One region of the Intestinibacillus sp. Marseille-P6563 genome, then DNA from elsewhere that is predicted to be linked to it. Evidence: predicted binding sites of a transcription regulator. Region 1 holds the regulator's gene; the other holds the start of a gene.
What was found. The regulator HrcA, encoded in region 1, represses chaperone genes, less so after heat shock. The targets are predictions, from matches to a motif close to TGTTAGCACTCNNNNNNNNNGAGTGCTAACA.
Positions count from the first base shown of each region.

Region 1 (3,419 bases):
TATACGGCTGGTTGATCGAAGTGGACATCATGCCCGACAGTTCGATCTTGGCCTTTTCTGCGGCTTCCTTCAGGCGCTGCATGGCCATCTTGTCGGCAGACAGGTCAATGCCGTCCGACTTCTTGAACTCCTGTACCATCCAGTCCATGATGCGCTGGTCAAAGTCGTCGCCGCCCAGGTGGTTGTTACCAGCGGTCGCCAGAACTTCCAGAACGCCGTCGCCAATGTCCAGGATGGATACGTCGAACGTACCGCCGCCGAGGTCATATACCATGACCTTCTGCTCGGTTTCCTTGTCAACGCCATACGCCAGAGCAGCTGCGGTCGGCTCGTTGATGATACGCAGAACGTCCAGGCCTGCGATCTTACCAGCGTCCTTGGTTGCCTGACGCTGGGAGTCGGTGAAGTATGCCGGTACGGTGATGACCGCCTGGGTCACCGGAGAACCGATATACGCTTCAGCGTCTGCCTTGAGCTTTTGCAGGATCATCGCAGAAACTTCCTGTGGAGAATACTGCTTGCCGTCGATGGATACACGGTAATCCGAACCCATCTGACGCTTGATCGAAATGATGGTGCGGTCTGCGTTGGTAACGGCCTGGCGCTTTGCTACCTGGCCCACCATACGCTCGCCGGTCTTGGAGAATGCGACAACGGACGGGGTGGTCCGAGCGCCTTCTGCGTTGGCGATAACGACCGCTTCGCCGCCTTCCATAACGGCGACACAGCTATTTGTCGTACCTAAGTCGATACCAATAATCTTGCCCATGATAAATGCTCTCCTTTATAGAATATGCTTTTGTTTCCTTAGTTTGCTACCTGTACCATCGCATGCCGGATGACTTTGTCACCGATCTGGAAGCCCTGCTGGAACACGTCTGCAATGACGTTTTCGCCCAGTTCTTCGTTTTCCACATGCATAACGGCATTGTGCAGGTTGGGGTCAAAGGCCGTGCCCGGTTCAGCGGCGATCTTTTCCACGCCGATGCTCTTGAGGCTATCGACCAACTGGGTCATGGTCATTTCCACGCCCTTTTTATATTCCGCGTCCGCGGTTTCGGCCTTGAGTGCGCGCTCCAGATTGTCATAAGTCGGCAGCAGCGCCTTGACCGCATAAGCGACCGCTTCGGCATGTGCCGCTTCCCGTTCGCGCTGGGAGCGCTTGCGGAAGTTGTCGTACTCTGCGGCCATGCGCAGATGCTTGTCATTCAGTGCATCCAGCTTGGCTTGCAGCTCGGTCAGCGCACTGTCCGCGGGCTCGGCGGTTTCGGGTTCCGCCTGGGAGACCGTTTCTTCCGCTGCCGTAACCTCGGTTTCCGGCTGCATGGCTTCGGCCTGTTCGGCAGGTTTTTTCTTTTCCATTTGTATCATCCTTTATTTGTTTTCATCCAAAAACGTATCCGCGATCAGTTTATTGAGCCCCTTGGCAAAACGGCTCAGGCGAGCGGATAGGTGTTTGTAATCCATACGGGTGGGGCCGACGATGCCGATGACACCCTGGCCCATGTTGCCGATGTCGTATTTTGCATAGATCATCGACGCATCCGACAGGGGATTGGGACCGTTTTCCGGACCAATGAAGAACTGTACCCCGTCGATATTGGGTTTGACAGGCAGCAGGTGCTTGTCGTCGGTGATGTAGTCAAGCAGCGCCTGTGCCTTTTGCGTATCGTGATATTCCGGGAAGTGCAGCAGTTTATTTGCGCCTTCCAGAAAGACTTTCTGGCTTCCCAGTTCCTCGATCAGCTCGGCCAGATATTCGGCCACTGGCCCAAGCAGGGCGGTCAGCCCGGCAGCACGTCGCACCACATCAAACCGCTCGGCGGTGATCTGGCTCAGCGGCAGACCGGTGAGCGTTTGATTGAGAACATACGTCAGCAGTTCGGCTTCGTCCTTGGAAACTTCGGCGGCAGTATGCACCAGCTTATTTTTGACCACCCCGGCATCGGTGACCACCACGATGACAAACGTCGTGCGGTCCACCGAAACGATCTCAAACTGTTTGAGGACCGTGTGGCTCATATAAGGGGTGACAGCGACCGAAGCATAATTGGTCAGCGTGGACACCAAACGTCCGGCTTCCTGGATCAGGCGGTCGAGCTCGCGTACCTTGCCGCGCATCTGCTCGATGGCCGGTTCATCGCCTTCGGGGATCTCACTCTCGCCCATCAGTTCATCGACATACAGCCGATAACCGGCAGGGGAGGGGATGCGTCCGGCCGACGTGTGCGGTTTTTCCAGATAGCCCATTTCCTCCAGTTCACTCATCTCGTTGCGGATGGTGGCCGAAGAGAAATGCAGTTCCGGCCGCGCAGCCAGAGTTTTGGAGCCGACCGGTTCGGCAGTGCGGATATAATCGCCAATGATGGCTTTCAGGATTTGCTTCTTCCGTTCAGAAAGCTCCATGGTGGAGGACTCCTTTCATTTAGCACTCGCACTACCTGAGTGCTAAGCATAATTTACCACCATGGGGCGCAGAAGTCAAGGGGCGGATGTGAATATTTTGTGAACCATTGCGGTAAATTTATGTATGAAGTGTAAAAAAAGAAAAACAAACCGGGAAATTCGGGATTTTGCCCCAAGCCGCCCGGCCGCAGGGCAAAAAAACGGACCGGGGAGAAACCCGGTCCGTGGGGATTTACCGCGCAAGCGGTTTGCCGTTGAGGGTGGCGCTGGTGAGCGTTTCGCCCACATAGGTCAGCTTGAGAGAGAAAAAGGGGATGTCCTCATCGAGCAGGCGGAAGAACAGCTTGTCCCCCTCCCAAATGGGCAAAGAGGACAGCCGTGATTTTTCCACCCACACCAGTTCGCCCTCGTCACAGGCGGTCAGTTCGCCCTCCCAGGCGTCGGCGGTGAACAGGTGCATATACTCGGTTTCCCAGCGGTCAGACACAAAGGTGACCAGCCCGCGATAGCGATAGGAGGTCAGCGTCAGGCCGGTTTCCTCGCGCGTTTCGCGTAGAGCGCATTCTTCCGGGCTTTCGCCGTCCTCAAATTTCCCGCCCACCCCGATCCACTTGTCGTGGCTGGGGTCATTGGCCTTTTTGACGCGGTGCAGCATCAGATACTTGCCGTCCCGCTCGAGATAGCACAGCGTGGTGTTGATCATTTGAACAGGATGAGCGCCACAAAACGCAGGGTTGCGTCGCCGTCGTTGCGGATGCTGTGGCTGTCGCCGTCGCCGGTGTAGAGCAGGTCACCCGGATGCAGATGCACTTCCTCACCGTTGTCCACGGCCACGGCTTCGCCCTCTAAAATGTAGAAGATCTCCGCTTCGCCCACATGCTGGTGTTCGCCGATCGAGCAGCCCGGCTCCAGGGTGGTGATGCTGAACAGACGGCCCTTGTCCATCATTTCCGATGCGTCGATGAGGTCGGTCAGGACAGCCTTGCCCGTTCCGCCCTTCATCTCCGGGCGTT
Region 1 is NZ_UWOD01000001.1:683,480-686,898, reverse strand. It holds gene dnaK (molecular chaperone DnaK) at 1-769, opposite strand, end outside; gene grpE (nucleotide exchange factor GrpE) at 808-1,362, opposite strand; gene hrcA (heat-inducible transcriptional repressor HrcA) at 1,375-2,406, opposite strand; gene EFB11_RS03595 (NUDIX hydrolase) at 2,639-3,109, opposite strand; gene EFB11_RS03590 (cupin domain-containing protein) at 3,106-3,419, opposite strand, start outside.

Region 2 (3,419 bases), 480 kb from region 1:
GGAGGTGAGCTGTACGCGGGTGACTTTGTCGCCCAGAGCGGTCTTAAGATCATCCAGCAAGGTCTTGTTGTCCGCAGAAAGCTTTTCGATCTCCTGTTTTTCTTCTTCGCTTTCCAGGCCGAGATCGCCGTCGGTGATGGACTTGAACTCTTTATCCTGGAACTTCTGCATCATCTTGACGCAGAATTCATCGATCGAATCGGTCATATACAGCACTTCATAGCCCTTATCGCGCAAACGCTCCATCTGGGGCAGCAGGCTGATCTTGGCTGCGCTTTCACCACAAGCATAATAGATGAATTTCTGATCTTCCTTCATGCGGGATACGTATTCTTCCAACGTAACCATCTTGTTTTCGGTCGACGACATATACAGCAGCAGATCCTGCAACAGTTCCTTATGCGTACCATACTCTACATATGTGCCATATTTCAGCTGCATGCCGAACGACTTGAAGAATTCCTCATACTTTTCCCGGTCGTTCTTGAGCAGGCTGAGCAATTCGGACTTGATCTTCTTTTCTAAGTTGTTGGCAATGAGCTTCAAATGCCGGTCGTGCTGCAGCATTTCACGCGAGATGTTCAGCGACAAATCAGCGCTGTCGACCAGACCCCGCACAAAATTAAAATGATCGGGCAACAGGTCGGCGCAGCGTTCCATAATCAAAACACCGTTGGAATACAGCTGCAATCCCTTTTCATAATCCTTGGTATAGTAGTTGAAGGGTGCGCTGGCCGGAATAAACAGCAGGGCATGGAAGGTGACAGCACCTTCGGTGCTCATATGAATATGCCGGACCGGGTCGGTAAAGTCATAGTATTTGGATTTGTAGAACGCATTATAATCTTCGTCCTTAAGTTCGGACTTGGATTTCTTCCAGATCGGCACCATGGAGTTGAGGGTCGTCAGCTCCGTGTAATCCTCGTATTCCGGCTTTTCCGGGTCGCAGCCTTCCTTCATGCGGGTGCGAGGCATCTCCATCTGGATGGGATAGCGGATATAATCGGAGTACTTCCGCACGATTGCCTGAATGCGGAAGGGTTCGAGATATTCGTCAAAATTTTCGTTTTCGGCATTGTCCTTAATGGTCAGGATGATGTCTGTACCGACGGTATCGCGCTGACAAGGAGCGATGCTGTAACCATCCGCGCCATCCGATACCCAACGATTGCATTCATCGGTCTTTTCCGAACGGCTGATGACCTCTACGGTTTTGGCAACCATAAACGCTGCATAGAAGCCTACACCAAATTGGCCGATGATGTCAACATCGTTCTTATCTTTGGCATCCATCTGCTGCTTGAAGGCCAGAGAACCGGAATGGGCAATAGTGCCCAGATTTTCTTCCATTTCTTCGGCCGTCATGCCGCAGCCGTTGTCCGAGATTGTCAGCTTCCGCGCCTCTTTATCGAGTGTGATACGGATGGGCAGCGAATCGCGGGTCACGCCCGTACGGCCTTCCTGCATCGCGCTGTAATACAGCTTATCGGTTGCATCCGATGCGTTGGAGATCAGTTCGCGCAGGAAGATCTCGTGATGGGTATAAATGGAATGGATCATGAGGTCAAGCAGGCGTTTGGACTCGGCCTGAAATTCTTTTTTTGCCATGATTTCAATACACCTCGGGAATTTAAAATTTGGGATTAGCACTCTGATGTGTCGAGTGCTAACAAGATGATAATAATACCAATGCTCCAAAAAATCAAGCCTGAGGCAAAAGATTTACAACACGTTCATTTTTTACCGCAGTTTGTGGCGGCTGATCTGGCGCTTTTGCAAACGGCTGCGCACCGATTGCCGCAACAGGGTATAGACGATCGAAAACAGCGGGATATTGATGATCATACCCACGATTCCCATGGTGCTGGCGCCCAGGGTGACCGCCATGAGCACCCAGATGGAGGGCAGGCCAACCGAGCTGCCGACAACATGCGGATAGATCAGGTTGCCTTCGACTTGCTGCAACACCAGGAACAAAATCAAAAACCATAGCGCCTGAATCGGGCTGACAATCAAAATCAGGAAGATACCGACGCCGCAGCCGATAAATGCACCAAAAATGGGAATGAGCGCGGTCACAGCGATGAGCGCAGAGATGACAAGAGCATAGGGCATACGCAGTAAACTCATGCTGATAAAGAACATCAGGCCCAAAATACAGGCTTCCAAGCATTGGCCAGAAATAAAGCTGGAAAACGTGTCGCGGGTAAGCTGGCAGATCTCCAGGAAGTGGTCGGCTTTGTCTTCGGGTACAAACGAATACAAAACGCGCTTGAACTGTCCGCCGAGGGTTTCTTTTTGCAGCAGAAGATAGATGGCAAACACCAGACCAATGATAAAATTGGTCATGCTGTTGATCACCGACGTTGCAAAACTGAACGTATCATTTACAATGTTCCCGTTGACAAAGAAATTATAGACCTGTTCACCGATTTTCTTCCAATCGATATTGTTCCAGTCGGAGAAGAATTTCTGGATTTCTGCCACGATTTCCGGATAATTGGTCGCAAGATCATTGACATAGTTGATGACTTGCGCCGAAAAAATCGTAATACGCTCGCCCACTGTGACAAACGACCGTGCCATTTCCGGAATGACCATCAGGGACAGAATGCTCAAAACTGCGATTACAAGAGCAAAGGTCAGAATCAAGGAAAAGATACGGCGCACACGATACAATGGATTTAAGCGGCGGCCCCACCGGCGGGGGAACAGCTTGCGTTCCAGAAAGCACATGGGTACATTTAAAATAAAAGCGATGGCGCCTCCCACAACAAACGGCATCACCAGATGAAAGATGGCATGCACGCCGCCGATCACATAATTAAACTTTTGCAGACCGACCAGCAGCAAAATCGTAAATACGATCAAAAGTGCAATCTTTTGCATGTTTTTCCGGTTTAGATCCATCGTCTCACCTCACAAATTTCATCGAAAAAACATCCACAATGTGGATGACTGCGGCTATTATAGCACGGATTGTCAGCCAGAAGCGTTAAGTTTCTGTAAAGATTGCAAAAAAGAAGGATACCGCCATGCAGCGGTATCCTTTTCAGATGCCTTAGGCTGACTGGGAATCGACGTGCAGCATGCGGGAAGCGTTTAAAATAGCAATCACCGCAACGCCGACATCGGCAAACACGGCTTCCCACATGTTCGCCTTGCCAAAGGCGCCCAAGAGAAGCACAAGCAGTTTGATGCCCAAAGCAAAGGCAATGTTTTGCTTGACAATGCGCAGCGTTTTTTTCGCAATGTGAATGGCGGCTGCCAGCTTGGAGGGCTGGTCATCCATCAGGACGATATCGGCCGCTTCGATGGCAGCATCCGAGCCCAGACCGCCCATGGCCACACCGACATCGGCGCGGGAGAGTACCGGCGCATCGTTTACGCCATCGCCCACAAAGACCAATACGCCGCGG
Region 2 is NZ_UWOD01000001.1:203,260-206,678, reverse strand. It holds gene htpG (molecular chaperone HtpG) at 1-1,608, opposite strand, end outside; gene EFB11_RS00995 (AI-2E family transporter) at 1,741-2,910, opposite strand; gene EFB11_RS00990 (heavy metal translocating P-type ATPase) at 3,062-3,419, opposite strand, start outside.
Region 2: a site for HrcA is predicted at 1,642-1,672, ahead of htpG (molecular chaperone HtpG). Genes of this name have one in related genera too.